Regions from separate parts of the Streptomyces griseiscabiei genome, predicted to be linked through region 2. Evidence: predicted binding sites of a transcription regulator. Region 2 holds the regulator's gene; the other holds the start of a gene.
The links. The regulator HspR, encoded in region 2, represses chaperone genes until heat shock. The targets are predictions, from matches to a motif close to TTGAGNNNNNNNNNCTCAA.
Positions count from the first base shown of each region.

Region 1 (14,881 bases), on a different contig from region 2:
TCAGCCCGGGCACGAGGAACGCGAGGAAGAGCGAGCCGCTGAAGAGCTGGGCGAGTCCCGCCCCTGCCACCAGGGACAGCGACAGCGTCATGCCGACGATGCCGGAGACCCGGGCCCGCTGCCGGTCCGGTACCAGGTCCGGTACGCACGAGGTCAGCGCGGCGAGGGTGGCGTTGATACCGAGCTGCGCCACCGCCCAGCCGAGCATCAGGGTGAGCACGCTGCCGCCGAGGGCGACGATCAGGAGACCCGCCAGACCGGTGACCATGCCGCCGAGCAGCCAGGGCCGCCGCCGGCCGAATCGGCTGGTCGTACGGTCGGACAGGGCGCCGAAGACCGGGTTGGCGAGCATCGCGAGCAGGGCGCCGACGGAGAGCACCCGGCCGAGGGCCGCGCCCCGGCTCGCCTCCGGGACGATCTGGTTCACACGCAGGGCGAGGGTGACGACGACCGGGGTGAGGACCGCGAGATAGGTGCCGAACTGGGCCAGGGCCAGACCGAGGACGAGTCGGGCGGGGGCGTTCTCGATCTGCCGGGGGAGGTCGGGGGACCCGGGGGGTCGAAGGGACTGCGGTGGCTGAGGGGACTGTGGGGGCTGAGGGGACTGCGAGGGTCGTGGGGTCGCCTTGCCGAGCGGGACGGCGTCCGGGGTGACGGCCATGGGCTCTCCTGGGGGACGAGGGCGGCTTCGCTGCCGCGCAGGCCCGTTCAGGGAAGCAGCAAAACCGAGTGGGTACTAGGTTTGCTGCAAGTGGCCACAATCACGCGGCACATGGCTTGAAAGAAGAGGTCGTTGACTCGTGTAACCGCCGGTCCGCGAGGGCGGTTCGAGGCCGTGCGACGGGGGCTGGGGCTGCCCTAGGGCCTGTCTTCAAATTCCCGCCTGCCCCGCGACGCCATGCACGCTCCCCCACTCTCGGCTTCGCTCGAGCGGGAGGTACCCCCACCGCCGCACCGGGCCCTGACCCGAGTACGTCCAGTACGCGGGTCAGGGCCCGGCACGCCAAGAGCACGCTCCCCCAGTCTCGGCTTCGCTCGACCGGGAGGTACCCCCACGACGCCGCGGGGCCGCCCTTCGGGCGACGACGGGAATTTGAAGACAGGCCCTAGGGTGGCGGACATGGTGCGAAACCGGAGGCCGCAGGGGTCCGGCACGCGTGGCTCGTACGCCGTCGGGGACGAGCGGCGCCTGCGCATTCTCGAAGCGGCCGTCGAGCACTTCGCCCAGCGGGGTTTCCACGCCTCCTCCCTGGCACGGATCGCCGACGATGTCGGCATCACCCAGGGCGGGCTGCTGCACCACTTCCGCAGCAAGGAGGATCTGCTCGTCCAGGTGCTGGAGCGCATGGACGAGTCCGACCGGGAGCGGTTCTTCTCCAAGGAGTTCGATTCGGCGGCCCAGATGTTCGCCGCGCTCGTGCGGCTCGCCGAGTACAACAGCGCGCGGCCGGGCCGCACCCGGATGTTCAACGTCCTGGCCGCCGAGGCGGGCGACCCCGGTCATCCCGCCCACACGTACTTCGTCAAGCGGTACGCCGAGGTCGTGGACACCGTGGCGGGAGTGCTGCGGCGCGGGGTGGACGCCGGTGAACTGCGGGCCGGCACGGATGTCGTGGCCGTCGCGCAGGAACTGGCGGCGGTGATGGACGGGCTGCAGATCCAGTGGGTGCTGGACCCGAAGGGGTTCGACATGGCGGGGCGGTTCCGGGCGTATACGGAGCGGGTGGCCCGGGAGATCGGGGCGGACGCGGCCTAGGGCCTGTCTTCACATTCCCGTCGTCGCCCGAAGGGCGGCCCCGCGGCGTCGTGGGGGTACCTCCCGGTCGAGCGAAGCCGAGACTGGGGGAGCGTGCTCTCGGCGTGCCGGGCCCTGACCCGCGTACTGGACGTACTCGGGTCAGGGCCCGGTGCGGCGGTGGGGGTACCTCCCGCTCGAGCGAAGCCGAGAGTGGGGGAGCGTGCATGGCGTCGCGGGGCAGGCGGGAATGTGAAGACAGGCCCTAGGGCCCTTCTGACGGATCTTCGCGGCGTCGGAGATCCACCAGAAGGGCCTAGGGGCACCGGCGGCTGTCGAGTTGCTGTGAATCGTGGCGCGGGTGGCGGGGGTCACAGACAAGGGACCGGCGAGGCGTCGAAGGTGGGGTGAACCGGAAGGAGCGCCTCACCTTGGACGCCGCCGAGACCGACGCTGTTGGGACCGACGCTGCCGAGACAGACGTCGCCGGGACCGACGCTGCCGGGACCGGCGCCTCCGGGACCGCGACCGCCGCGCGACCCTTCCTCGACGGCATCCCTCGGCAGGCGGGTGCGGTGCCGGCCGAAGTGGCGCGACGCGAGGACGAGCCCGAGGGCGAGCCCGCGGGGCTCGAAGAACGCGTGCCCGCCCCGCGCACGCGCCCCCCGCTCCCGCGCCCTTGGCGGCTGCTCCCCACGCCCACCGGTACGCCCTTCACCTTCTTCTACGCCGCCGTCCTGCTGGGCACCTCGCTGGTCGCCGCGCACGCCGATCCGGCGCTGGTGCACGCGCTGCACCAGGGCTCCAGCACGGACGTGGCGCACCTGGTCCGGACCCCGGTGCTGGTGCTGTTCGCCAGCGCGCTGTGGGTCGCGGGCGGGGTCGGATCCCCGTACGCCCTCGGTTTCGTGCTGGTGCTGACCGCGCTGGAACGCCGGGTCGGCGGGTGGCGCACGGCCGCGGTCTTCCTGCTGGGCCATGTCCTCGCCACCCTCGCGACCGAGGTCCCGGTGGGCTTCGCCGTCCTGGCGGGCCGTCTCCCCGACAGTTCCCTCCACCGTCTCGACTACGGCATCAGCTTCGGGGTGGCGGCGAGTGTGGGCGCGTTGGCGGGGCTGCTGTCGCCGTGGCTGCGGTGGCCGATCCTGCTGTGCTTCGGCGGCATGCTGGTGGACGACCTGTTCGCGTACGCGGACCCGATGACGAACTGGGGGCATCTGATGTCCCTGGCCATCGAGGTGGCGACCTGGCCGGTGGTGCGGAGTTGGCGGCGGGCGCGGCAGGCCGGGCCGGTGGGCCCCGGGGCGGGGACGGGGCGGGCTCAGGCCGTCACGACCGTCGCGTAGCCGCCGCCCGCGCCCAGCGCGTCCAGCGGGCCGTGGAGGCGAGGCGGCCGGAGCGGAGCACGGTGACGTCGTCGCACGGGTCGAGCCCGGCCGTCGGCTCGTCGAGCAGGAGCAGTGTGGGCGCATCGACGATGGCCTGCGCGATGCCCACCCGCTGTTTCATCCCGCCGGAGAGGGTACGGAGCCTGTGCCCCAGCCGGTCGCCCCGGTCGACGGCCTCCGCCGCCCTGGTGACCGCCTCCGCGATCCGCCCGCCCGGCATCGCGCGCAGCCACGCCGCGTACGCCAGGAACTCGCGGACCGTGCAGCCGCGGAGCACATCGATGGATTCACCGCGTGAGGTTGCGCAGGTGGCGGCGTCGTACCGGCGGGGAGGTGCGCCGGTGGCACGAGCGGCGCTCGTGCGCCGGTCGGGGGTGCGTGGAGGGCGCGTGAGGGGCGCGTACGGCGGTGCGCGCCGACCGGTGCTCCGGATCGGCGGCGCTGTTCCGTGCGCCCGGGTCACGGCCGCCCGTCGCCCGCCCGCCCCGTGAACCTCGCACTCGTCAGCGGCGCTTCCACCCTCCACCCCAGTGCCTCGTACAGCGCCCGCCCGTCCGGTGTGCCGGCCAGGACCCCGGTCTCCGCGCCCTGGGTGAGGGCGGAGCGGGTGAGGGTGTGGAGGACGGTGGTGGCGAGGCCGCGGCGGCGGTGGTCCGGGGACGTCTCTATCTGGTCGACGACGGCGGTCGCCCCGGTGGGGGCGATCTGGCCGCGGGCGGCGAAGGAGCCGTCGGGCGCGGCGATCATCACCCGGGTCACCCCACCGGTCGACCAGGTGCGCAGCCGGTAGCCGTCGGGGAGGGGGCGGGACGTGGCCGCGGGGGTCCCGTGCGTCCTCAGCCGGGTCGTCATCAGGCAGCCCGGCTCGGGGTCCACCCACCAGCCCTCGCCGAGCCAGGGCGTCACCCTCGACGGCTCCGCGAAGACCTTGAGCCAGACCGCGGCCCCGGTGACGGCGTCCGCGACCTTACGGACCGCCGCCTCCGTCACCTCCTCGTTCGTCGCCCCGAGGACGTGGCGGGTGACGTGGTGGGCCATGCCCATGTCGATCGTGCAGCCCCACGGCTCGGCCACCGGCGGCGCCGCACCACGCGAGACCACCCATCCGTCGACCCAGGCCCGCACGATTCCGTCCACCACGACCTCCGTGTGTGTAGGTGAGTAAGTAGGTAAGCAATCAGTCGGTAATAGGTGATGTTGGAAAGAGAGTATTACTCATGGTGGAGCGGGCGGGTGTGACCGTCGGTCTCCGGGGTGCGTGATCGCCCACAGCGAACGGGCCGCCCCTCGGGGAACATTCCTCGGCTCATGTGCATTGAGTCGGCATAGCTCAACTTGACTGCCTAGGGAGAGATCATGGCATCGACGTCCGCACCGCTCACCCTGCCCGTGCTGCCGCTCGACGAGGAGGTCGTGCTGCCGGGAATGGTGGTGCCGTTGGACCTCAATGACACAGATGTACGGGCCGCGGTGGAGGCCGCGCAGGCGGCGGCCCGGGCCGAGCCCGGGAAGCCGAAGGTGCTGCTGGTGCCGCGGATCGACGGGGCGTACGTGAGCACGGGTGTGCTCGGGACCGTCGAGCAGGTCGGACGGCTGGCGGACGGCGACCCCGGCGCGCTCATCCGCGCCCTCGGGCGGGTGCGGATCGGGGCCGGGACCACCGGGCCCGGCGCCGCCCTGTGGGTCGAGGGGACGCGGGCCGACGACAGCGTGCCGGAGCCGCTGCCCGGACAGGTGGCCGAACTCGTCAAGGAGTACAAGGCACTTGCCACCAGCTGGCTGCGCAAGCGCGGCGCCTGGCAGGTCGTGGACCGGGTGCAGGCGATCGACGACGTCTCCGCGCTCGCCGACAACTCCGGGTACTCGCCCTTCCTCACCGTCGAGCAGAAGATCCAGCTCCTGGAGACCGCCGACCCGATCGCCCGGCTGAAGCTCGCCACCCAGCAGCTGCGCGACCACCTCGCCGAGCAGGACGTCGCCGAGACCATCGCCAAGGACGTCCAGGAGGGCGTCGAGAAGCAGCAGCGCGAGTTCCTGCTGCGGCGTCAGCTCGAAGCCGTCCGCAAGGAGCTGCGCGAGCTGAACGGCGAACAGGACGGCGAGGAGTCCGACGACTACCGGGCCCGCGTCGAGGCCGCCGACCTGCCGGAGACGGTCCGGGAGGCCGCCCTCAAGGAGGTCGACAAGCTGGAGCGGTCCAGCGACCAGTCCCCCGAGGGCGGCTGGATCCGGACCTGGCTCGACACCGTGCTCGAACTTCCCTGGAACGAGCGAACCGATGACACTGGCGCGTACGACATCCGGGGCGCCCAGCGGGTGCTCGACGCCGAGCACGCCGGTCTGGAGGACGTGAAGGAGCGCATCACCGAGTACCTCGCCGTGCGCAAGCGGCGCGCGGACCGGGGGCTGGGTGTCGTCGGCGGGCGGCGCGGCGGTGCCGTGCTCGCCCTCGTCGGGCCGCCCGGTGTCGGCAAGACCAGCCTCGGCGAGTCCGTGGCGCACGCGATGGGCAGGAAGTTCGTCCGGGTCGCGCTCGGCGGTGTGCGCGACGAGGCGGAGATCCGCGGGCACCGGCGTACGTACGTCGGGGCGCTCCCCGGACGGATCGTCCGCGCCATCAAGGAGGCCGGGTCCATGAACCCCGTCGTCCTGCTCGACGAGATCGACAAGGTCGGCTCCGACTTCCGGGGCGACCCGGCCGCCGCGCTGCTCGAAGTCCTCGACCCCGCGCAGAACCACACCTTCCGGGACCACTACCTGGAGGTGGAACTCGACCTGAGCGACGTCGTCTTCCTCGCCACGGCCAATGTGCTGGAGGCCATCCCCGAGGCCCTGCTCGACCGGATGGAGCTCGTCCGGCTGGACGGGTACACCGAGGACGAGAAGGTCGTCATCGCCCGGGACCATCTGCTGCCCCGTCAGCTGGAGCGGGCCGGGCTCGGCGCCGACGAGGTCGTCCTCGACGAGGGCGCGCTGCGCAAGCTGGCCGGCGAGTACACCCGCGAGGCGGGCGTGCGGAACCTGGAACGGTCCGTGGCGCGGCTGCTGCGCAAGGTCGCGGCCCAGCACGAACTGGGGCGGCGGGAGCTGCCGTTCACCGTCACCGAGGGGGAGCTGCGCGGGCTCATCGGGCGCCCGCACCACGTACCCGAGTCGGCCCAGGACCCGGCGGAGCGGCGGACGGCGGTGCCGGGTGTCGCGACCGGGCTCGCGGTCACCGGCGCGGGTGGTGACGTGCTGTACGTCGAGGCGTCGCTCGCCGACCCGGAGACGGGCGCGGCGGGGCTGACCCTCACCGGCCAGCTGGGCGACGTGATGAAGGAGTCCGCGCAGATCGCGCTCTCCTTCCTGCGCTCGCACGGCGCGGAGCTGGAGCTGCCCGTCGCCGACCTCAAGGACCGGGGTGTGCACATCCACTTCCCGGCGGGCGCGGTCCCCAAGGACGGCCCGAGCGCCGGCGTCACCATGACGACGGCCCTCGCCTCGCTGCTGTCCGGGCGGCTGGTCCGTACGGACGTGGCGATGACCGGTGAGGTCTCGCTGACCGGGCGGGTGCTGCCCATCGGCGGCGTCAAGCAGAAGCTGCTCGCGGCGCATCGGGCCGGTGTCACCACCGTCGTCATCCCCAAGCGGAACGAGGCCGACCTCGACGACGTCCCCGCGGAGGTGCTGGACAAGCTCGACGTCCACGCCGTGACGGATGTCCGGCAGGTGCTGGAGCTGGCGCTCGCGCCGGCGGAGACGGCGGTGCCGGCGGCGGCGTGACGGGGTGAGGTGGGGGGTGTCCGGGGTGCGTGCCGGGTGCGGGTGCGTGGGGCTTCTCGCGCAGTTCCCCGCGCCCCTGAAGAGCAGGGGCTGCGCCCCGTGCTTTTCAGGCCCGCAGGGGCCTGTTGCTTTCAGGGGCGCGGGGAACTGCGCGACCAGCCCCCACCGGACCCGCGGGCGCCCTGGACCCTGTCCGCCCCCCACCTGCGAAATACTGACCCGCAGGTACCCGCAACAGGAATCAGGAGCCCCCACGTGCAGGACGAAGGCGGAATCGGCGACGGCGAAGGCGGCGGTGTCGGCGCCGATCTGCCGGTGAGCGGGATGGACCAGGCGTACCTCGCGCTGGAGCGGGAGCTGACGGTCCTGTTGCGGCGGGCCCGCGCCAAGTCCGGGGAGATGGCCCGCGCCGTCCACCCCGACCTGGAGTCCGCCGCCTACGGCCTCCTCGCCCGCCTCGACGAGGCCGGCCGCCTGCGCGCCACCGAACTCGCCGCCTTCATCGGTGTCGGCAAGGCCACCATGTCCCGTCAGCTCCGCGCCCTGGAGCACCTCGGACTCATCGCCCGCGAACCCGACCCCGCCGACGGCCGCGCCTGGCTCGTCCACCTCACGGACGAGGGCCGCGCCCGTTTCCGCGCGGTCCGCGACGCCCGCCGGGGAGCGTACGTACGCCAGCTCGCCGGCTGGGACCGCGACGAGGTGGCCGAGCTGGCCCGGCTGCTGCTCCAGCTCAACCGCGGCGTGGAGAGCTGACTACCACTCGGCGAACACCGCGCTCGCGTCGTCGTGCCTCTTGGCACGGCCCAGGAACACGCGGTCCGTGTCGGTGGCTTCGAGCTCCCGCACCCGCCGCACCAGCCCCCGGGTCCCCGTCTTGCGGGTGAAGGCGAGGAGGTCGGCCCAGTCGCCCTCCCGGAACATCTCCGTCCAGCGGCTCGCGCCGTCCGTCAACGCGAGCAGTGCGCGGACCTCCTCGCGGGGGAGGGTTCCCGTCACCGCCCGCGCGGCCACGGCGGGATCCGCGGCGGCCGTCCAGAAGCCGCCCTCCTTGTTGCGCAGGACCGAGTCGACGTGCGCGGCCGTGGCCAGGGCCGCGCGGGGGAGCCGGGAGAGACGGTCGTCCAGGACGGCCGTCACCGTGTTGTCCGGCCGCTCGAACAGCAGGGCCGAGTCCGACAACACCAGGTACTCCACGGCCGTCCGGGACCAGCGGGCGACAACCACCGTGGCCTGTGGGGTTCGTGGGTGAGAAAGGTCACAGGTTTGGACGTGCGCCCCGGCGGTACGGGAAATGGCCTGTGAGAGCACGTCGGACAACGGCGAATCCCGCTCCGAAACGGACAGTTCGGTCAGGGAGCCGCCGAGGCGGGAAGTGAACCATGCGACCGAATGTCGACAGCCGTGGCCCCCGGGCGGCGGGGTCACCCCGTCGAGGACGACCAGGGCGCCGCCCTGTCCCCCCGCGGGCAGGGCCACCGCCGCGAAGTCCTCGTTGGGGTGGAAGGGGTTGCCGGGCTCCGAGACGAGTTCCGTGCGCATTCGGCCAGTCTGCACGAGCCCTCCACAAGATCAGTGAAAGGCCGACAATGGTCGCCGTACGACCCGGACCCTCCAGACAGGGCGCCGGGTTTGGCATGGAATGATCGTGAGCGGTGAAGCGCGGCGGCGAATACTGTCAAAGCGCGTCGCCGACGTCCAACCGGCCCGCAGTACGGGGCATCGGCACGAGCCGGAGGAACTTGCCCGCCAACTCCCCGGCGATGTTCACTCCTTCGGGTGGCGGGACTGTTGATGCGGGACCGTCGCCCACCGGCACTGGGAGGGTCGGGAGCCGTACCGGGGGGACGGCTGTGCACGACATACGACTAGCGACCGACGGCTTTCGACCGGTCGACGGATCGTCACCCCGGCCCATGGGTACACGAGTCAGGAATGCGAGCACCGGTGCAGAAGACGCGGCCTCGGCGCGCAGGCAAGAAGGCAGCTTCGAAGGCCTCGGCGGCCTCCTCGAACCAGCAGGGGACGGCACAGGCCGAGGCCCCCGCCGTCGGCACCGGGCGGAAGGCGCACGTACGCAACCGGCTCATCGTGGCCGTGGCCGTGGTCGCCGCCGCCATAGCGGGCGCCGGGTCACCCTCGATCCTCGCCGCCTCGGAGCAACTGCACGACACCCAGAGCCTGGTCACCCTCGCCGGGCAGACCCAGGAAGCGCTCACGCTGGCGCACGCGCTGGCGGACGAACGCGACGAGGTCACCGCGTACATCGCCGCCGGGCGGCCCAAGTCGGCCGAGCCCAGCAGGCAGCGCGGCGAACGCGTCGACACCCAGGTCAGGGAACTGAGCGCGGACACCGACACCTCCGCCGGGCTGCGCGAGGACATCGAGTCCATCGCCGGCGTCCGGGAGGCCGCGCTCTCCGGGAAGAGCACCGCGCTCGAGGCGCACACGGCGTACACCGCCGTCGTCACCGAACTCCACGCCCTGGCCGAGGAACTCGCCGCCGAACTGCCCCCGCGCGCGGGCGGCGGCGCCTACGCCCTCGCCGAACTCGACACCGCCGTCCAGCAGGCCGCCGCCGCCCGGGGCCTGCTCGTCGCCGCGCTCAGCGTCCCGACGACCACACAGACGGTCATCGACCCCACCACCGGGCTGCCCACCACCACGACCGGCGCCTCGGCCGCCGACGCCAAGCAGCGCGACGCGCTCACCGCCGTCGCGCAGCAGGCCCGGGTCCGCTCCGACGCGGCCCTCTCCCACTTCCGCGAGACCGCGCCCGCCGCCGGCCGCTCCTCGTACGACGCCACGGTCACCGGCCCCGAGGCCGACAGCGCCGAGAAGTACCTGGCGGCCCTCACCGACCAGCCCACGCTCTCCGCGAACGAGGCGGGCACCAGCGCCAAGAAGGTGGGCGCGGCGCTCTCCGCCCGTGTGGAGCTGATGCGCGGCGCCGAGTCCTCGCTCTACGACCGGCGCACCAAGGACCTCGCCCAGCTCCGCGACGAGGACGTCACCGCGCTGGAGATCCGGATCGCCGTCCTCGGCGCCCTGATGCTCCTCGCCGTCGGTGTCGCCACCGGCATGGCCCGCTCCCTCACCCGCCCGCTCGCGGTGCTGCGCATCGGCTCCGCCCGCGTGGCCGGCGACCCGGCGACCGAGGAACCGGTCAAGTTCACCGGCCGCAACGACGAGTTCGCCCAGGTCGTGCGCTCCGTCAACGCGCTCCACGCGCACGCCCTCGCGCTGCACGAGCGACTCGCGCCCCTGGAGGGCGACCGCAAGCACCTCATCGGCCAGCGCCAGACCATGGCCGACGACCGCGACCGGCTGCGCGCCGAACTCGCCGCGGCCACGGCGCATCTGACGAAGGTCCAGCACAGCGTCCACGCCACCTTCGTCAACCTGGCGCTGCGCACCCTCGGCCTCGTCGAACGGCAGCTCGCCGTCATCGAGTCCCTGGAGGAGCGCGAGCAGGACCCGGACCGGCTCGCCACCCTCTTCAAGCTCGACCACTTCGCGACCGTCATGCGCCGCCACAGTGAGAACCTCCTCGTCCTGGCCGGCCACGAGCACATCCAGCACCACGCCGGAGCCGTCCCGCTCGTGGACGTCGTCCGCGCCGCGGTCAGCGAGATCGAGCGCTACGAACGCGTCCGCATCGCCGCGCTGCCGCCGGCCGCGCACGTCGCCGGGTTCGCCGCCGACGACCTCAGCCATCTGCTGGCCGAACTGATGGAGAACGGCACCTCGTTCTCGCCGCCGGAGATGTCCGTCGAGGTCTCCGGCTGGCTGATGGAGAACGGCGAGATCACCCTCTCCGTCCAGGACGGCGGCATCGGCGTCGCCCCCGACCGCCTCGCCCGGCTCAACGCCCGCCTCACCGACTTCGACCCCGAGGCGCCCTACGAGCAGGAGGACGGCGAGGGACTCGGCCTCGGCCTGTACGTCGTCGCCCGCCTCGCCCACCGGCTCGGCACCCCGGTCCGGCTCCAGCGGCACGACTCGGGCGGCACCGCCGCGGTCGTCGTCCTGCCCAAGGCACTGCTGGCCCCCACGCCCGCCGTGCCCGTGGGCACCCCGGTCTCGCTCACGCCCGCGCTCACTCTGCCGGGCGCCGACGCCGAGGCCAACTCGAACGTCCTGCCCGGCCGTTCCGTCGCCGTCCGTGAGCCGGAAGGCGACGGCGACCCGCTCATCGAGGCGGCCGAGCGGGCACTGCTGGCGCGGGAGGCCGTGGGGACGGCCGCCGACGCCGCCGACTTCGCCGACACGGCGGAGGCCACCGGGACCGTCGTACCGGAAGACGACGGACCCGGGGCCGGATCCGGGAGCGGGACCGAGTCCGTGTCCGAGACGACGATGGAGCTCTTCGCTCCGGTGGCCCCGGGGAAGGGCGCCGACGAGGATGTCGCCGACGAGGACGAGGAGCCGTGGGCGGGCGAGGACCCGTACACGGACGAACCCGAAGCCCATGAGCGGGCCGCCGACGAGGAAGGCAACGCGGGGCGCGCGGCGGAGGCGCCGCGGGCCGGCACGGAGGGGCGACGGGGCGAGGAGACCCCGCGCCTGACCGACAAGGGCCTGCCCAAGCGCACGCCCAGGATCACCGAGCCCACGCCCATGCCCCCGAGGCCCAGGGCCGGGGGCGTGAACGCCGAGGAACTGCGCCGTAGGCTCGGCGGGTTCCACCAGGGGGCCAGCCAGGGGCGCCGCGACGTCGAGGCGGAGATCGCCGAGCAGTCGGGCGAGACACGGATGCCCCTGGAGCATCAGCACGTGGCACATGAGTACCGGACAGAGGCAGTTGACACCACGGGGGGCACTTCCGAGGAGGAAAGCAGTTGACCGCGCCCATTACCTTCGGACTGAGCAGTGAAGCCCGCAACCTGCACTGGCTCCTGACCAACCTCGTCGAGGAGGTGCCGGGGCTGCTGTCGGTCGCGGTGGTCTCCTCCGACGGCCTGCTGCTGCTCTCCTCCGACCCCGGCAGAATCGCCGAGGCCCGTCAGGTCCGGGACGAACGGCCGCAGGGCCCCCGGGGCTCCGCCGCCGACCTGGCCACCATCGTCTCCGGCATCGGCAGCCTCACCATCGGTGCCGCCAAGCTGATGGAGTTCGGCGGGGTCAAGCAGACGATGGTCGCGATGGACCACGGCAGCCTCTTCGTGATGTCGATCAGCGACGGCTCGCTGCTCGGGGTGCACGGCTCACCGGACTGCGACATGAGCGTGGTCGCGTACCACATGGCGCTCTTTGTCGGCCGCGCCGGCCATGTCCTCACCCCGGAGCTCCGCAGCGAACTGCGCAAGTCCCTGGAGGCCGAGTCGCAGAAGGAGACCGAGGCCGCCGGGAGCCGTCGATGAACGGCCCGCGGCAGCACCGGGCCCGCGCCCCCGAGCCCGGCCCGGCCAAGCGGCCCGCCGGGCCGAAGGGCACGAAGTCCGCGAAGACGGTCAAGGGCACGGGAGGCGCGAAGGGCGCGGGCGCGAAGGGCGCCAAGAAGCTCCCGGTGCGCGGCGGCGACCGCAAACTCGCCCGCGTACGCCCCTACTCGCTCACCGGCGGCCGGACCCGCTTCGGCCACGTCCTGCATGTGGAGACCTTCGTCGCCGTACTCGAAGCCCCGGCGGAGCGGCCGGAGTTGGTTGGGGGTACCGCCCACATGTTCAATAGTGGGGGAGGTTCACTCAACACCAAGGTGATGCCCGAGATGCGGGCCATCGTCGAACTCTGCCGCCGTATGCGGACGGTGGCGGAGATCGCCGCGCTGCTGAAGATGCCGCTCGGTGTGGTCCGCGTCCTCCTCAGCGATCTCGCGGACCAGGGAAAGATCCGTGTGTACGGAACAGGTCACGGACCGGGACAGCCGGACCGCGCTCTGCTGGAAAGGGTGCTGAGTGGACTCCGCCGTCTCTGACGCCGCCTCGGCCGGCGTCACCCCCGACGCCTCGGCCGGCGTCACCCCGGGCGTCAAGGACGACGCCCTCCGCGTCCATGTCGACGCGCACGCCCCGCGTCTCGACGCCGCCGCGCACGGCGCGGACGTGGACCCCGCCCCGCCCGGGGCGGAGCCCGAGGAGGAGCTGAAACCCTGGCAGGCCGATCTCAGCCGGGCCCCCATCGCCACGAAGATCGTGGTGGCGGGCGGCTTCGGCGTCGGCAAGACCACGTTCGTCGGCGCGGTCTCCGAGATCACCCCGCTGCGCACCGAGGCCCTGATGACCGAGGCCAGCGCCGGCACCGACGACCTGTCGGCGACCCCGGACAAGCTGACCACCACCGTGGCCATGGACTACGGCCGCATCACCCTCGACGACGACCTCGTCCTCTACCTGTTCGGCACGCCCGGCCAGGAGCGGTTCTGGTTCATGTGGGACGACATGGTGCGCGGTGCGATAGGCGCGGTCGTCCTCGCCGACACCCGCCGCCTCGGCGACTGCTTCCCCGCGCTCGACTACTTCGAGAGCTGCGGACTGCCGTACATCGTCGCGGTCAACGCCTTCGACGGCAGTGTGCGGTACGACCCGGACGACGTCCGGGACGCGCTGACCGTGCCCGCACATGTACCTGTCATGATCATGGACGCACGCAAGCGGGCCTCCGCGATGGAGACCCTGCTGGCCCTCTGCGGCCACGCGATATCCCTCAGCCCCGAGTAGTCCCTCCTCCGGTCCCTCCCAGCGGGACGGAGGAAGGTGACACGGGACGCCACGGACGAACCAGGAGACCTGTCCGGATGCGGAAGATTCTCGTCGTCGGAGCCGGCCAGTCCGGGCTGCACCTGGCCCTCGGCCTCCAGTCGCACGGGTACGAGGTCACCCTGATGTCCAATCGGACCCCGGACGAGATACGCGCCGGCCGGATCATGTCCACCCAGTGCATGTTCGACTCGGCGCTGCGCCACGAGCGCGACCTCGACCTGAACTTCTGGGAGTCCCAGGCCCCGAGGATCGAGGGCGTCGGCGTCTCCGTCGCCGGGCCCGACGGCGGGCGCGCCGTCGACTGGGTCGGCCGGCTGCGCGGCTATGCCCAGGCCGTGGACCAGCGGGTGAAGATGGCCGGCTGGCTGGAGACCTTCGCCCGGCGCGGCGGCCAGCTGGTCGTCCACGGCGCCGCGGTCTCCGACCTCGACTGGTTCTCCCGCGTCTACGATCTCGTGCTCGTCACCGCGGGCAAGGGCGAACTGGTGCGGATGTTCCCCCGGGACGCCGCCCGCTCACCCCACACCGAACCGCAGCGCGCCCTCGCCGCCGTCTACGTCCACGGGCTGGGCCCGCGCCCCGAGCACCCGGAGTTCGACGCGGCCCGCTGCAACCTGGTGCCCGGCCTCGGCGAACTCATCGTCCAGCCGGTCCTGACCACCTCCGGCCGCGCGGACGCGCTCTTCTGGCTGGGCCTGCCCGGCGGACCGCTCGACGCGTTCGACGGCGTCCGGGGCGCCGACGAGCAGCTCGCGCTGACCCTGGACCTCATGAGGCGGTACGTCCCCTGGGAGTACGCGCGCACCGCGGGCGTCGAGGTGACGGACCCGGGGGCGGCGCTGACCGGCCGCTACACGCCGGTCGTGCGCGACCCCGTCGGCCGGCTGCCCGGCGGCGGGCCGGTGCTGGGCGCCGGGGACGTCGTCGTGGCCAACGACCCGCTCACCGGGCAGGGATCGAACTCCGCGACCAAGTGCGCGGCCGTCTATCTCGCCGCGATCCTCGACCACGGGGACGCGGAGTTCGACGAGGCGTGGATGCGGCGGACGTTCGAACGGTTCTGGCGGATCGCGGGGCCGGTCACCAAGTGGACCAACACGATGCTGGCTCCGCCGGCCGGGCATGTGCTGGAGCTGGTCGGGGCGGCGGAGGGGCTGCCGGTGGTGGCGGATCGTTTTGCCAATGGGTTCGACGATCCGGCGGACTTCGAGAGTTATTTCTATGAGGCGGAGAAGACGCGGGCGTATCTCGCGGAGGTTGCGGGGGGTTGAGGGCGGGGCGCGCCTATCGGG
Region 1 is NZ_JAGJBZ010000002.1:379,216-394,096, forward strand. Features, by position in the region: gene J8M51_RS19275 (MFS transporter) at 1-661, opposite strand, end outside; gene J8M51_RS19280 (TetR/AcrR family transcriptional regulator) at 1,121-1,756, shown strand; gene J8M51_RS19285 (rhomboid-like protein) at 2,167-3,081, shown strand; gene J8M51_RS19290 (ATP-binding cassette domain-containing protein) at 3,065-3,400, opposite strand; gene J8M51_RS19295 (GNAT family N-acetyltransferase) at 3,583-4,260, opposite strand; gene lon (endopeptidase La) at 4,480-6,888, shown strand; gene J8M51_RS19305 (MarR family winged helix-turn-helix transcriptional regulator) at 7,144-7,644, shown strand; gene J8M51_RS19310 (protein phosphatase 2C domain-containing protein) at 7,645-8,430, opposite strand; gene J8M51_RS19315 (sensor histidine kinase) at 8,836-11,733, shown strand; gene J8M51_RS19320 (roadblock/LC7 domain-containing protein) at 11,730-12,251, shown strand; gene J8M51_RS19325 (DUF742 domain-containing protein) at 12,248-12,805, shown strand; gene J8M51_RS19330 (GTP-binding protein) at 12,933-13,547, shown strand; gene J8M51_RS19335 (styrene monooxygenase/indole monooxygenase family protein) at 13,625-14,860, shown strand; gene J8M51_RS19340 (coiled-coil domain-containing protein) at 14,874-14,881, opposite strand, start outside.
Region 1: the regulator HspR is predicted to act here: its motif matches at 4,439-4,457, upstream of lon (endopeptidase La).

Region 2 (14,881 bases):
GGCCGACTCCGGCTCTCCGTCCACTGAGGCGAGCCCGTCTGCATCGTCAGCGGCGTCATCACCGTCAGCGGCGTCATGCTCCGTGTGTTCCTCCGGCTCCGGCTCCGAAGGGCCTTCCGCCTCCAGTTCCTCAGGCTCCTCTGGGACTGCGAACTCCTCCGGGTCCTCCGAGTTCTCCGTGTTCTCCGACTCCCCGGGAACTTCCGGCTCCTCGAAGCCCTGTGGCTCCTCCGGATCTGCCAGGTCCTCAGGTTCCGCGGGCTCCTCCGGATCTGCGAACTCCTCCGTCGCCTCCGGCTCTTCAAGATCCTCCGAGTCTTCGGACTCTTTGGGGCCCTCCGGCTCCTCCTGATCCTTCTGATCGTTCTGATCGTTCTGATCGTTCTGATCGTTAGAAGCCTCAGGCCCGTTGGGCTCCGCCGGCTCTGCGGACTGCGTCGACTCCTCTGGCTCCTCTGGCTCCTCTGGCTCCTCCGAAGCCTCAGGCCCGTTGGGCTCCGACGGCTCTGCAGACTCCGTCGACTCCTCCGGCTGCCCCCACTCCGCAGGTTCCCAGGGCTCCGCGGGCTCCTCCGGTTCAGCGGGTTCGCCTGGTTCCAGTGGCTGGCCACCAAGCGTGTCGTCACCCGAGTCGGGGAAGGACTCCGCGGTCTCCGGTTCCGGCGGTGCGGCGGTGTCCGCCGACTCCCACGGCCGGGGGGCCGCCTCCGGCGCGGGCGAACGGTCGGCCCCTTGAAGCTCACTCACGCCCCGGACCCCTTGATGTCGACGGTCACTTCGTGCCCCCTGCTCATGACCGGCCGGTCACCCCGCGTCCGCCTCGGTACCCGTTCGAAGCAGGTGAGGACTCGGGAGAACTGCTCGGACCACCTCTCCGAAGGATCCGCACACCCGACGATCCGTTCCAGCACGGACGGCGTCGCGAGGCGTCCGTGGTAGTAGGCCCTGGTGCCCGTACCCTTCGCCGCCTTGAATCGCGGCTCCGCCACCGGACATGGATCCTGTCCGTCGAGTTGGGCGCGCATCATCGCGGCCACGTGTTCGGCCAGTGCCTCCGGGGCCGCGGGCGCGCCCACTCGGCTGTGTACGGCGCGGTCGACGGCCTGGCCGATCGCGCAGTCCAGGAGACGGCCCCGGTGCGGCTCCAGGGCCCGCCGCACAACCTCGCCCGGCAGTGGCGTGGTCCACCCGAGCAGATGCGCCGCGACCGCCATCTCCGCCCACAACGCGATCCGGAGTTCGGGCTGGTCCATCAGCCGCTGGGCCCTGCGCAGATCACGCAGGGTGCACGGATCCGGTGTGCAGCAGGGGCCGCACGTGCGGCTGCGATCGCCCGTCAGTGTGGCCGCCGACGCCGGGCGGATCGCGCCCGCGTCCTCGCGGGCCGTCCCGTCCCGCATACGCACCAGCAGCGGGTAGTCCATGCCGTCCGTGAAGACCGCCGCCTCGCCCGGCCGAAGGGTGACCAGGTACTCGGACTGGGCCGGCGTGATGTTCATGGTCGCGCCGACCGCCTCGCGGTCGTCCTGGGCGGGGAGGCGGTGGACGACCTTGGCCGCGGTGTTCTTGATGACGTCGGGAAGGAGCTTGGAGGGGATCTGGTCGGCGATGATCAACCCTTCGCCGTATGCCCGGATCTCGGCCAGCAGACCCGCGAACATCTCCACGGCGTGCGCACCCGCGCCGCCCTCCTCCACGCGGCGGAGCAGCCGGTGCGCCTCCTCGAAGACGCTCAAGTGGCGCAGGGGAAAGGAGAGTCGGCGCGTGACGCGCTGTTCCATGCGCAGGTACTCGACGAGGCGGATGAGGATCGTGCCCATCAGGAACGCCTTGTCCTTGTCGTCACCGACGTCCTCGATCTCGAAGACGACGTTGCGGCGCAGCAGTTCACCGAAGTCGAGCGGACGGCCTCCCTCCAGGAAGCGCCCCGTCGTGCCGAGCCGCAGGCTGGCGAGGCGGATCTTGATGAAGCCCTGGACGTTGTCGGCGACCTCCTTGCCGTAGCCGATGTCCGTCACGACGCGCAGGGCCATGTGCTCCAGGTCCTCCAACGTGGGATAGCGCGGTTCGGTGCCGGGGACGAGCGGTTCGCCGAGGGTGAGGTCCCAGCCCAGGTCCTCGTAGCAGCGGGTCAGTGCGGCACTGAGGACCTGCGGGAACGGCTCCTGCGGGTCGAAGGAGGCCAGGAACAGCGCGCGCACCATGTCGAGATGCGTCTGGAGGGGGAAGCGCTCGCCGTTCGCGTACGCCGAGGGCTCCAGGGGGTTCAGGCCGGCCGGTAGCGCGTCGGGGTCGCCGGGTTTGATGACGACGACCTCGCTCGTGTCGCCGAGCCGGGCCGACATGAACCGGTACTCGGCCTTGGCCGGCTCCACCACCAGCCAGGGGATGCCCACCTGAGTGGCCGCCTCCAACAGACCCCGCACGGTCTGGGACTTGCCGCCGCCGGTCGCCCCGCACACGAAGGTGTGCCGGTTGAGGGTGGAACGGGTCAGCTCCAGGTCGCCCACGGGCCTGCGGTTGCGGTCGAGCACCGAGCCGAGGCTGACCGGCGCCGGAGCGTCGGGGGCAGCGGGTCGCCCGGTGGTCTCCGGAGTGACGTCGAACTCCGGCCGCAGGGCGAACCGTACGCCGGGTATCTCCTGGGCGGGCGGCCGGGCCAGTGTCGCGAGCAGGTCGGAACCGGCGTGGAAGGGGTACTGCTCGGGAGCGGGGAGGACTCCGCCGAGCGCCGAGGCCAGGTCCGCGACCCGTCCGGTCGGGCGGAGCGCGTACGGCAGGCCCTCCAGGTCCGCCGATGCGCAGACCAGCGCGGCCACCCGGGTCGCCTCCTCCGCCGTACGTCCTCCCGCCAGCAGCCGGATGCTCCACAGTCCGGTGGCCGACGCCTTGGCGAGTTCCTTGTGCCGGCGTTCCAACCGGGCCGCCGCGATGGCGTACTCGGGCGAACCGTCCGCCTTGGACTGGGCCCTGCGCTGCTCGTCGGCGACATCACCGGTGAGTTCATGGAGATCGGCGTCGGCCACCGGCTCGGCGAACACCAGCCAGGCGAAGGGTTCCTGCCATACCCCGAGGAGACAGTCCTCCAGGGTGGGCCGCAGGCGGGCGGCACCCGGCCCCGTGGCGTTGGCCGCTCCCGTGGCATTGACCGCGTCGTCCACGAGAAGCCCGTCGGTCACGCCCTCGACGACGCTCCAGTGGGGGAACTCCGCGAGCAGGGAGGCCGCCGCCCCCGTCGGCACGACGAGTCCGCGCGCTCCGGCGGGGAGCCGCAGGAGAGCCGTATCGCCGCCGTCCGCGTCCGCCCGGCCGCCGAGCAGCGCGCTCCCCCCGATCAGGACGTCGATCGGCCGGTCCACCGCCCGGCGTGCCCACCCGACGAACACCGCGCCGCCTGCCGGGTCATGGAACCGCCGTGTGTGATGGGCGGAGATCAGCGCGGCGAGCCGCTGCGCGTGCAGGTCGTCGCCGGACCCGGGGGCCCGGTCCTCGGCAGGCCGCCCGCGAGGGACCTCGCGCAGCAGACAGGTCTCCATGCCGGCGAAACGCTGCCACGTGCCGCCGGAAGCCGTGTGGTCCATGGGATCAGACCCCTCCCGCCCGCTGCCCGCGGATCGCGTAGCAGCAGTAACGGGTCGGGCGTACGGGACGCGCATACGCGGGCCCGCTTCCGTACGGCTTGAAGTCGCTGCCGGAGATGTCCGGCAGCGCGAAAGAAAGGGCGGGATCCTTCAGTTGGGCAGGCTCGTGCACGAGCGGCTTTGTTGGCAACTTCCCCCCCTGTTGTCGATCTTGCGCCTACACCTTAGAGTCGCGCGCGCCGAGGGCCAAGCCTTGCAACTGTGACGTCGCTCCGGGCACCATCGCTGGACTGGGAACGTGCTTTCGTGCAGCATGTCCCGGCTGTGGATCATCAGCTGGCTCTCCGCTTCGGCGGGCATGGAGGCGAGTTCAATCAACACAGGCGTATCTTCTGCCGCCCTCGCCCGATGAGGGTGTCCCGGCCGGGCTCATGTCCACGCATCCACTGTTCCATTGGCGCCTGCGCGCCCGAGACCTCTGTCGCCTGACCGGCCGGGAGCCCCACTCATGACCGTCGTAAGCACCGAGTCGGGACCTCTCGGCCGTTATCAGCGCCTCTTCGACCCCGGCCAGCGCCTCGGCTGGATCCACCGCGACCCCGAGTCGTTGCGTCAGCCCTTCGTCGAGCCCGAGCCCGAGCGTGAGGAGTTGCCTGCCGAGTACGACACCCGCGTGGAGGCCGCCCGGCTCAGCCGCAAGGCCCGCCTGCGGTCCGCGCTCGCCTTCGGTGTCAGTGCCGCGGTGGTGTGCTATCTGCTGAGCCTCCTTGTCGGCCCCGCCGTGAACGCGATCAGTGCGGCCGTGATCGCCTTCGGGGCCGCTCACCTGGCCTACGCCTCATGGCAGTTGCGCTCCGCCACCCGCGCCCGCGCGGCGCAGAAGACCACACAGGAACAGCGTTTCCAGCACGCGTGGCAGTCCTGGCACCAGCGTCGGCAGTTCCACGAGAGCCATCAGCAGCAGTGGATCGGCGGCATGGACGCCTGGGGCACACTCCCCTACGACCCGGACACCCGGCGGCTGGACATCTTCGGGGGCAGCCAGCGCGGCCGCGAGGGCTTCCTCTCGGTCTTCGGCACCTCGACTCTGCGCCACCGGCCGTTGATCGTGCTGGACCTGACACAGGCCCTGATCTGCCGCGAGCTGTCCGTGCTCGCCGAAGTCTGCGGTCTGCCCGTGGATGTGCAGTTGCTGCCCAGCCGGATGGCGGAAAGCGGCATCGTCAGCGCCCTCGCACCGCACGAGCTGGTGCAGGCCCTGGTCGAGGCCATGAACGGTGACAACGCCGAGTCCGGCCGGGCCGAGCGGGCCGTCTACGCCCGGGTTCTCACGCAGGTGTGCGGCGTGCTGGGCGCCGACGTCTCCCTGGCCCGGCTGGGCGCCGGGCTGCGTGTGCTGATCGGTGAGGACGACGACACCAAGGTGCTGAGCAGGGACGAGCGCAACATCATCGCGGACGACCTGTTCAGCGACAAGAACAAGGACCAGATACGGGACAGCCTGTTCCGGCTGGTGTCCTTCGTGGATCCACTGGTGGAACTGGGCACGGCGCGCGGGGGGCGCGGTCCGGGATATCTCACCTGTGTCGCTCTCGACCCCGGGGCCGGCTCGGCGAGCACGGAGCTGCTGGCCGACCTGGCCGTGCAGAGCGTGATGCGGAGGCTGTCCTCCTTCGAGGAGGCCGCCCCGTCCGTGATCGTGGCTCTCGGTGAGCAGGGTCTGCAGCGGCGCCATCTCGAACAGCTGGCTCAGGTCTGCGAGCGGCACGGCGCTCAACTCACCTTTGTGCACGCACACTTGAGGGACGCGGGAGAGCAGCTGATCGGCGGTGGCACAGTCGGCTTCATGCGGCTCGGAAACCATCAGGAGGCCATGATCGCCGCCGACTTCATGGGCCGTCACCACTCCTTCGTCCTGCACACCCTGACGGACACGGAAGGGCGGACCGTCAACACGTCCATCGCCAGCACGCTCGGCTCGTCCACGAGCAGGGGCACGACCCAGAGCAGTTCCGTCACCCGGGGCCGGAACAGCTCCTCCACCTATCAGGGCGCCTTCAACCCGCTCTCGGTGGCGAGTTCCACCAACTCCGGCCGCAGTCACAGCACGACGTCCGGCGTCTCCACCACCGTCACGCACGGCACGAACGAGTCCACGACCCGCACAACGGGTGAGAGCGACAGCACCAGCCTGGCCACCGGGCGGCAGCGCGTCTACGAGTACGCCCTCGAACCCACACAGCTCCAGGCTCTCGCCGAGTTCAGCCTGCTGGTGGTGGAGCGACAGGCGGGCGGGGCCGTGCAGGTGCACGCCGGGGACTGCAACCCGAACATCGTCCTGCTCGACCGGGTCAGTACCCAGCCGTTTCCCCAAGTCGACACACCCCCGCAGCAGCACAGCCCCGCCCCCGCCGAGCGAGCGTCCGTACCGCAGCATCAGCCGCACACGTCCATCCAGCCCCCGGTGACACCCCAGCAGCCGTACCCGCCCACGCCTCACCAGCCCGCGTGGCCGTCCCCGCCACCTCAGTCGCAGCCTCCGGCCGGCCGGACCCCGGTCACTCCGCCGAACCAGCCCGGACACCAGGGCGGCGGCTTTCGGTGACGGACCGCGAGGAACGCTGAATCGGATCAGGAGGGCTGGTCGTTTCAGCTACGCGCGGGGCCCGGAGGTTCAGGTGAACCTCCGGGCCCCGCGCGTACTTCGGACGTTCGGGCGGTCAGTCCGCGGTTGGCTGCCGCCCCTTCGGCCGCCACACCACCAACGCGCTGCTCTGCTGCACTTCCTGATACGGCACCAGGTCACGCCGGTAGGAGGCGTGGACCGCGGCCTCGCGCTGGCGCATGGCCGCGGCGGCGCCGTCGAGGGCGGCCTCCATCTCGGCGACCCGGGACTGGAGCGCGGCGACCTGGTTCTCCAGCTCGATGATGCGCTTGATGCCGGCCAGGTTGATGCCCTCGTCCTGCGACAACTGCTGGACGGTGCGCAGCAGTTCGATGTCACGGGCCGAGTAGCGACGGCCGCGCCCGGCGGTGCGGTCCGGGGAGACCAGGCCGAGACGGTCGTACTGGCGCAGGGTCTGCGGGTGCAGACCGGAGAGCTGGGCGGCCACCGAGATGACGTACACCGGTGTCTCTTCCGTCAGCTCGTACGCCCGACCCAGTGGATTCTGTCTACGGCGGCCGTCCATCACATTCATGCTCCCTTCGCGGCCTGGAACAGCTCCGCTCGCGGGTCCTCGCCCGCGGTCGCCTCGCGATACGCCTCCAGCGCGTCACGAGCCTTCCCCGACAGGTCCTGCGGGACACTCACCTCGACCGTGATCAGCAGGTCCCCGCGGGTGCCGTCCTTGCGGAAGGCGCCCTTGCCCCGGGCCCGCATCGTACGGCCGTTGGGGGTGCCCGGAGGCAGTTTCAGGGTGACCGGCGGTCCGCCCAGGGTCGGGACCCGGACCTCTCCGCCGAGGGCCGCCTCGGGATAGGTCACCGGGACGGTCACCGTGAGGTTGTCGTCCTTGCGGCCGAACACCGGGTGCGGGTCGACATGGACGACGACGTACAGGTCGCCCGCCGGGCCGCCCCGTTCACCGGGGGCGCCCTTGCCGCGCAGCCGGATCCGCTGGCCGTCGGAGACGCCCGCCGGGATCCTGACCTGCATGGTGCGGGAGGACTTGGCGCGGCCCGAGCCCTTGCAGATGTCGCAGGCGTGCTCGGCGATCAGTCCGCGGCCCTTGCAGTCCGGGCAGGGGTCGGTCAGGGAGAAACCGCCGCCGGAGCCCCGCGCGACCTGCCCGGTGCCGACGCACGTCGGGCACACCCGGGGGGTGCCGTTGGCGTCGCCGGTGCCCGAACAGGCCTTGCAGGGCGACTGCGAGGACATCCGCAGGGGCACGGTGGCGCCCTCGATGGCCTCGGTGAAGCTCAGCGTGACCTCGGACTCGATGTCCTGGCCGCGCCGGGGCTGCACCCGGGTGGTGCCGGAGCTGCCCCGGTTGAACAGGCCGCCGAAGACATCGCCGATGCCCCCGCCGAAGCCGCCCGCGCCCTGCTGGCCCTGGGCGCCGCCGCCGAAGAGGTCGCCCAGGTCGAAGTTGAACGAGCCGCCGCCGGCGCCGGGTCCGGGGCGGAAGCCGCCGTTGCCGAAGAGGGCGCGGGCCTCGTCGTACTCCTTGCGCTTCTTGGGGTCACCGAGGATGTCGTTGGCCTCGGAGATCTCCTTGAAGCGCTCCTCGGCCTTGGTGTTCCCCTTGTTGGCGTCCGGGTGGAACTCGCGGGCGAGCTTGCGGTACGCCTTCTTGATCTCGGCCTCGGTGGCGTCCTTGGGGACGCCGAGGACCTTGTAGTAGTCCTTCTCGATGAAGTCCTTGGTACTCATCCGCGACGTCCCTCCTTCCACTCACCGTGCACGCCACCGTGTACGCCGTCGGCGTCAGCCCTCGTCCGGGCCACCGCTCTCCTTGTCGTCGGCCGCCGCCGTCTGCTCCTCGGAGCCCTCGGCCTTGACGGTCTGCGCCCCCGGCTGCGGCTCGGCCACGGCCACCCGCGCGGGGCGGATGGTGCGCTCGCCGATGCGATACCCCGGCTGGAGAATCGCCACGCACGTCGTCTCGGTGACGTCGGGCGCGTAGCTGTGCATCAGGGCCTCGTGGATCGTCGGGTCGAAGGGCTCGCCCTCCTTGCCGAACTGCATGAGTCCCATCTTCGCCGCGACGGTCTCCAGCGACTCCGCGACGGACTTGAAGCCGCCGACCAGTTCGCTGTGCTCCCGCGCGCGGCCGATGTCGTCGAGTACGGGCAGGAGTTCGGTCAGGAGGTTCGCGATGGCGATCTCCTTGACCGTGATCCGGTCGCGCTCCACCCGGCGACGGTAGTTCTGGTACTCGGCCTGGAGGCGCTGGAGGTCCGTCGTGCGCTCACCGAGCGCCGTACGCACCTGGTCCAGCTGTGCCGTCAGACCGGCCACCTGGGCCGCCGCTGCCGCGTCCCCGGCCGGGGCCGCCCCCTCCTGGGGGGCGGCCTTCGGCTCGGCGTCGTTCGAGCCGGAGGGGACATCAGGCTGCTGCGGCTGAGCCGACTGCGGCTGCTGCTCGTCGAAGCCCGGGGTCTCCTCCGTCACGCGGCACCGTCCTTGCGGTCACGGTCCTCGTCGACGATCTCGGCGTCGACGACGTCGTCGTCCGCCTTGGCGTCACCGGCGCCGGGGCCGGCCTCGCCGCCCGCGGCCTGCGCGGCCTGGGCGTCGGCGTACAGGGCCTGGCCGAGCTTCTGCGAGACGGCCGCGACCTTCTCGGTGGCGGTGCGGATCTCGGCGGTGTCCTCGCCCTTGAGCACGTCCTTCAGCTCGGCGACGGACGCCTCGACCTCGGTCTTGATGTCACCGGGGACCTTGTCCTCGTTGTCCTTGAGGAACTTCTCGGTCTGGTAGACCAGCTGCTCGCCCTGGTTGCGGGTCTCGGCGGCCTCGCGGCGGGCGTGGTCCTCCTCCGCGTACTTCTCGGCCTCCTGGCGCATCCGGTCGACCTCGTCCTTCGGCAGCGAGGAGCCGCCGGTGACGGTCATCTTCTGCTCCTTGCCCGTGCCCAGGTCCTTCGCGGTCACGTGCATGATGCCGTTGGCGTCGATGTCGAAGGCGACCTCGATCTGCGGGACACCGCGCGGGGCGGGCGGCAGACCGGTCAGCTCGAACATCCCGAGCTTCTTGTTGTACGCCGCGATCTCGCGCTCGCCCTGGTAGACCTGGATCTGCACGGACGGCTGGTTGTCCTCGGCGGTGGTGAAGATCTCGGACCGCTTGGTCGGGATCGTCGTGTTCCGCTCGATGAGCTTGGTCATGATGCCGCCCTTGGTCTCGATACCGAGGGACAGCGGGGTGACGTCGAGGAGCAGGACGTCCTTGACCTCACCCTTGAGGACACCGGCCTGGAGGGCGGCGCCGATGGCGACGACCTCGTCCGGGTTGACGCCCTTGTTGGCCTCGTTGCCGCCGGTCAGTTCCTTGACCAGTTCGGCGACGGCGGGCATACGGGTGGAGCCGCCGACGAGAACGACGTGGTCGATCTCGGAGAGGGCGATCCCGGCGTCCTTGATGACGTTGTGGAACGGCGTCTTGCAGCGCTCCAGCAGGTCGGCCGTCAGCTGCTGGAACTGGGCGCGGGTGAGCTTCTCGTCCAGGTGCAGCGGGCCCTCGGCGGAGGCCGTGATGTAGGGCAGGTTGATCGAGGTCTCGGTGGACGAGGACAGCTCGATCTTGGCCTTCTCGGCGGCCTCGCGGAGGCGCTGGAGGGCCATCTTGTCCTTGGCGAGGTCCACACCGTGGCCGGCGCGGAACTGCTGCACCAGGTAGTCGACGACACGCTGGTCCCAGTCGTCACCACCGAGGTGGTTGTCGCCGTTGGTGGCCTTCACCTCGACGACGCCGTCACCGATCTCCAGGAGCGACACGTCGAAGGTGCCGCCACCGAGGTCGAAGACGAGGATCGTCTGGTCGTCCTTGTCCAGGCCGTAGGCGAGGGCGGCGGCGGTGGGCTCGTTGACGATGCGCAGGACGTTGAGGCCCGCGATCTCACCGGCCTCCTTGGTGGCCTGCCGCTCCGAGTCGTTGAAGTACGCCGGGACGGTGATGACCGCGTCCGCGACCTTCTCGCCCAGGTAGGCCTCGGCGTCGCGCTTCAGCTTCTGCAGGATGAAGGCGCTCATCTGCTGCGGGTTGAAGTGCTTCCCGTCGAGCTCGATCTTCCAGTCCGTACCCATGTGACGCTTGACCGACCGGATGGTCCGGTCCACGTTCGTGACCGCCTGGCGCTTGGCGACCTCGCCGACGAGCACCTCGCCGTTCTTGGCGAAGGCGACGACGGACGGCGTGGTCCTGGCGCCCTCTGCGTTGGTGATGACGGTGGGCTCGCCGCCTTCAAGAACGCTGACGACGGAGTTAGTCGTGCCCAGGTCGATGCCGACCGCACGTGCCATTTCAATTCCTCCAGCAATGACTTGAGTGGAACGGACTCAAGTGTGCATGACGCCCCCCGATGGGTCAACAGAGCTGAGTCGAGGAGGCTCAACTCTTATGTTTTGCTTATACGCAACCGAGGGCTGACCTGGGGAAATGAGAGTACGAGGGTGGGTGTCGCCCTACCCCACCCACCCCCTCCGCCCCAGTTCCGCCGCCTCCTGCTCGCGGAACCGCCGGGGCCGGGACGACGGAGCGGGCGCCCGCCCGCTCGGAATGGGCCGGGCACGATGGACCCCCGTGGGGACGGGCCGGGCGGCCGTGGCCGGCGGACGGCGGACCTCGGTCGCGGCGGCCGGGACCGAGCGGCCGGCCCGGGTCGCGGGGGCCGCGGGCGCCGGCCGGGGCGCACCGGTCGGCACGAAGAGCATCCCCAGGACCACCACCCCGGTCGCCCCCGCCACCCACCAGGCGAACCGCGGCTCCGTCCACAGCATGTGGATGGCGAGCCCGACCCCCGTGGAACCCGCCGCGCACACCCCGAGCACGACCACCGCCCCCGGCGGCGTGAGCCCGATCCGCCGCAGCCGGTGCGCGAGATGGTCCGGCCCGCCCCGCCACAGCTCCCGTCCCGCCCGTTTCCGCGAGACCAGCGCGAGGACCACGTCGGCGGTGGCCACGGCGGTGAGGGCGAAGGGCGCCCCGACGCCGGCGCCGTACCCGACGGCGTACACCTGCAGAACGCCCCCCGCGAGCACGAACCCCACGAACAGCGCCCCGCAGGTGCCGAGCACGACGCGCGCGGGCGGCCAGTTGTGCATCAGGAACCCGGTGAGCGCGGCGGCCAGCACACTGAAGAGGGTGGCCAGACCGTCCATGACCTCGGCCGCCGCGCACCCGCTCAGCGCGAACGCGGTGACCGCTCCGACCACGCCGAGCACCCCGTCCGACCGGGCCATCCCCTTGAACCCGTGCACCACGAGAGCGATCCAGCAGACCCCGGCCATCCCGCCCAGGACCCCCAGATCGCGGTACGGCACCACCAGCGCGGCGGCGACGACCACCCCCGCCGCCCCCACCACCGCCGGCAGCCGCCACACATCACCGACCAGCCCGAGCAGCCCGAGCCCGGCCCCCACGACGATCAGCCGCCCGGCCTCCTGGCCCAGCGGGGCGACCCCGCTCCACTCCCCCACCCAGGCCACGGCCCCCACCCCGGCCATCACCGCGACACCGCCGAGCAGCGGCACCCGCCGCCCCCGGCGCCGCTCGGCGATCCCCAGCCGCAGCGCGGGCAGACGGACGGCCGCCGAGAGCACGGCGGTCAGCAACAGGGCGGAGGCGGCGGCGAGGATTCCGTACAGCACGGATCCAAGTTAGGCGCGAATGTCACAATTTCGCATGAATAACACGATCGTTTTGAAATAACACGATCGCCCCGAAGTCGCCCCACGGCCGCCCCGGGGTATGACGGGGCCGCACTCAGGCAACCCTCAGCGACGCAGATCACCGCCCCCCTGGCTACAGTGCGGCAGGAGAACTGGGTAGTCTCAGACGGACTGCATAAGTTACCGCTTAGTAATGACTCCCCTCGCAGGCCCGAGGAGCCCCGAAATGCAACTCGCCGCGATCATCGTGTCGCTGGTCCTGACCGTGGTCGGCGTCGCGCTGATCTCGCGGGCCGTGGCGCAGATCTACCGGTTCGTGAAGCTCGGTCAGCCGGTACCGGCGGGCAGCCGGACGGACGACCCGAAGGCGCGCACGATCACCCTGGCCCGGGAGTTCCTCGGCCACACCCGGATGAACCGGTGGGGGATCGTGGGCTTCGCCCACTGGTTCGTCGCGATCGGCTTCCTGACGCTGCCGCCCACCCTCGCCCAGGCGTACGGCCAGCTGTTCCAGGCCGACTGGACGCTGCCGGTGATCGGCGGCTTCCTGCCGTTCGAGATGTACATCGAGTTCATCGGTGTGATGACGATCCTCGGCATCCTCGTGCTGATCGCCATCCGGCTGCTGAACCTGCCCTCCCGGGCCGGCCGCAAGTCGCGTTTCGCGGGCTCCAAGGCCTGGCAGGCGTACTTCGTCGAGTACGTCATCCTCACCATCGGCCTCGCCATCTACACCCTGCGCGGTCTCGAGGGCGCCATCCACCACGTGGAGCACTACGAGGCCGGGTACTTCGCCTCGTACCCGCTGGTCGTGGCCTTCCGGGACCTGGACCCGAGCACCCTGCAGAACCTGGTGTACCTCACCGCGATGATCAAGATCGGTGTCTCGCTGATCTGGATGATCACGGTCTCGCTGAACACCAACATGGGCGTCGCCTGGCACCGCTTCCTCGGCTTCCCGAACATCTGGTTCAAGCGCAACGCCGACGGCGCCACGGCGCTGGGCGGTCTGCAGCCGATGACCTCGGGCGGCAAGCCGATCGACTTCACCGACCCCGGTGACGACGACGTCTTCGGTGTCTCCCAGGTCGAGCAGTTCTCCTGGAAGGGCATCCTCGACTTCTCCACCTGTACCGAGTGCGGCCGCTGCCAGTCGCAGTGCCCCGCCTGGAACACCGGCAAGCCGCTCTCCCCGAAGCTGCTGATCATGTCGCTGCGCGACCACGCGCACGCCAAGGCCCCGTATCTGCTGGCCGGTGGCGGCAAGTCGATGGAGGGCGAGGAGAAGGCGTCCGAGGAGCAGCTGGCGGGCGTGCCCGCCGCGGCCCTGGCCGAGGCCGAGCGCCCGCTGATCGGGACCGTCGAGGAGAACGGCGTCATCGACCCGGACGTCCTGTGGTCCTGCACCACCTGCGGCGCCTGTGTCGAGCAGTGCCCGGTCGACATCGAGCACGTCGACCACATCGTCGACATGCGCCGCTACCAGGTGATGATCGAGTCCGCGTTCCCGTCCGAGGCGGGCACGATGCTCAAGAACCTGGAGAAGAAGGGCAACCCCTGGGGCCTGGCGAAGAAGCAGCGCCTGGAGTGGCTCAAGGAGCTGGACTTCGAGGTCCCGGTCGTCGGCAAGGACATCGAGGACCTCTCCGAGGTCGAGTACCTCTACTGGGTCGGCTGCGCCGGCGCCCTGGAGGACCGCGCCAAGAAGACCACCAAGGCCTTCGCGGAGCTGCTCCACATGGCGGGCGTCACGTTCGCGATCATGGGCGGCGACGAGAAGTGCACCGGCGACTCCGCCCGCCGTCTCGGCAACGAGCCCCTGTTCCAGGAACTCGGCATGGAGAACGTCGCCGCGCTGAACATGGCCTTCGGCGAGGACGACGAGGACGAGTCGACGAAGAAGCCGAAGTCGGCGAAGAAGATCGTCGCCACCTGCCCGCACTGCCTCAACACCCTCGGCAACGAGTACCCGCAGCTCGGCGGCGACTACGAGGTCATCCACCACACCCAGCTGCTCCAGCACCTCATCGACGAGGGCAAGCTGCTGCCGGTGACCCCGGTCGAGGGTCTGATCACCTACCACGACCCCTGCTACCTGGGCCGCCACAACAAGATCTACACGCCCCCGCGCGAGATCATGTCGGCCGTCCCGGGCCTGCGCCAGCAGGAGATGCACCGCCACAAGGAGCGCGGCTTCTGCTGCGGCGCCGGCGGCGCCCGGATGTGGATGGAGGAGCGGATCGGCAAGCGCATCAACAACGAGCGCGTCGACGAGGCCCTCTCCCTCAACCCCGACATCGTCTCGACGGCCTGCCCGTTCTGCCTCGTCATGCTCACGGACTCCGTGAACGGCAAGAAGAACGACGGCAAGGCCAAGGAGTCCATCACGGTCGTCGACGTCGCCCAGCTGCTGCTGGAGTCCGTCAAGACCCCGGTCCCGGACGACGAGCCCCCGGCGGGCGAGGCGGAGACGGAGAGCGAGCCGGAGCCGCAGCCGGTGAAGTAGGCGCCGCGCACGCGCACGGCAGTCGGTACGACGACGCCCCCGGTCCCCTCGGACCGGGGGCGTCGTCGTGGCACTCGCGCGGGCCACCGCGCCGACGGCCCGGCCGGCTCACCGCCCATCGATCGCCAGCAACTCCTCGACCTCGGGCGGCAGGTCGTCGCCCGAGCGCACCATGAAGTGGGGCTCCTCGTCCGCCGAGGAGCGGATGGCTATGGCATCGGCCGGGTCCAGCCCCTTGATCGTGTACGCCTGGAACAGCGCCGGCTCGGCCGAGGGGTCGGCCTCGCCGGGAGTGTCGTCGCACGGCACCGCGCGGGCCTTCCCGGCCTTGGCCCCCAGCTCGATCTTCGCGTCGCCCCGGTCGAGGTAGCTGTCGCCGCCGTAGTCCACGACGAACACACACTTCGCCGGAACCGGGCCGCTGCCGCTGTGGCCGCTGCCGGGACCGCCGTCACCGCCA
Region 2 is NZ_JAGJBZ010000003.1:293,748-308,628, reverse strand. Features, by position in the region: gene J8M51_RS35275 (C2 family cysteine protease) at 1-747, opposite strand, end outside; gene J8M51_RS35270 (ATP-binding protein) at 744-3,581, opposite strand; gene J8M51_RS35265 (hypothetical protein) at 4,090-6,186, shown strand; gene J8M51_RS35260 (heat shock protein transcriptional repressor HspR) at 6,302-6,781, opposite strand; gene dnaJ (molecular chaperone DnaJ) at 6,778-7,956, opposite strand; gene grpE (nucleotide exchange factor GrpE) at 8,011-8,697, opposite strand; gene dnaK (molecular chaperone DnaK) at 8,694-10,547, opposite strand; gene J8M51_RS35240 (MraY family glycosyltransferase) at 10,710-11,894, opposite strand; gene J8M51_RS35235 ((Fe-S)-binding protein) at 12,142-14,421, shown strand; gene J8M51_RS35230 (DUF6281 family protein) at 14,530-14,881, opposite strand, start outside.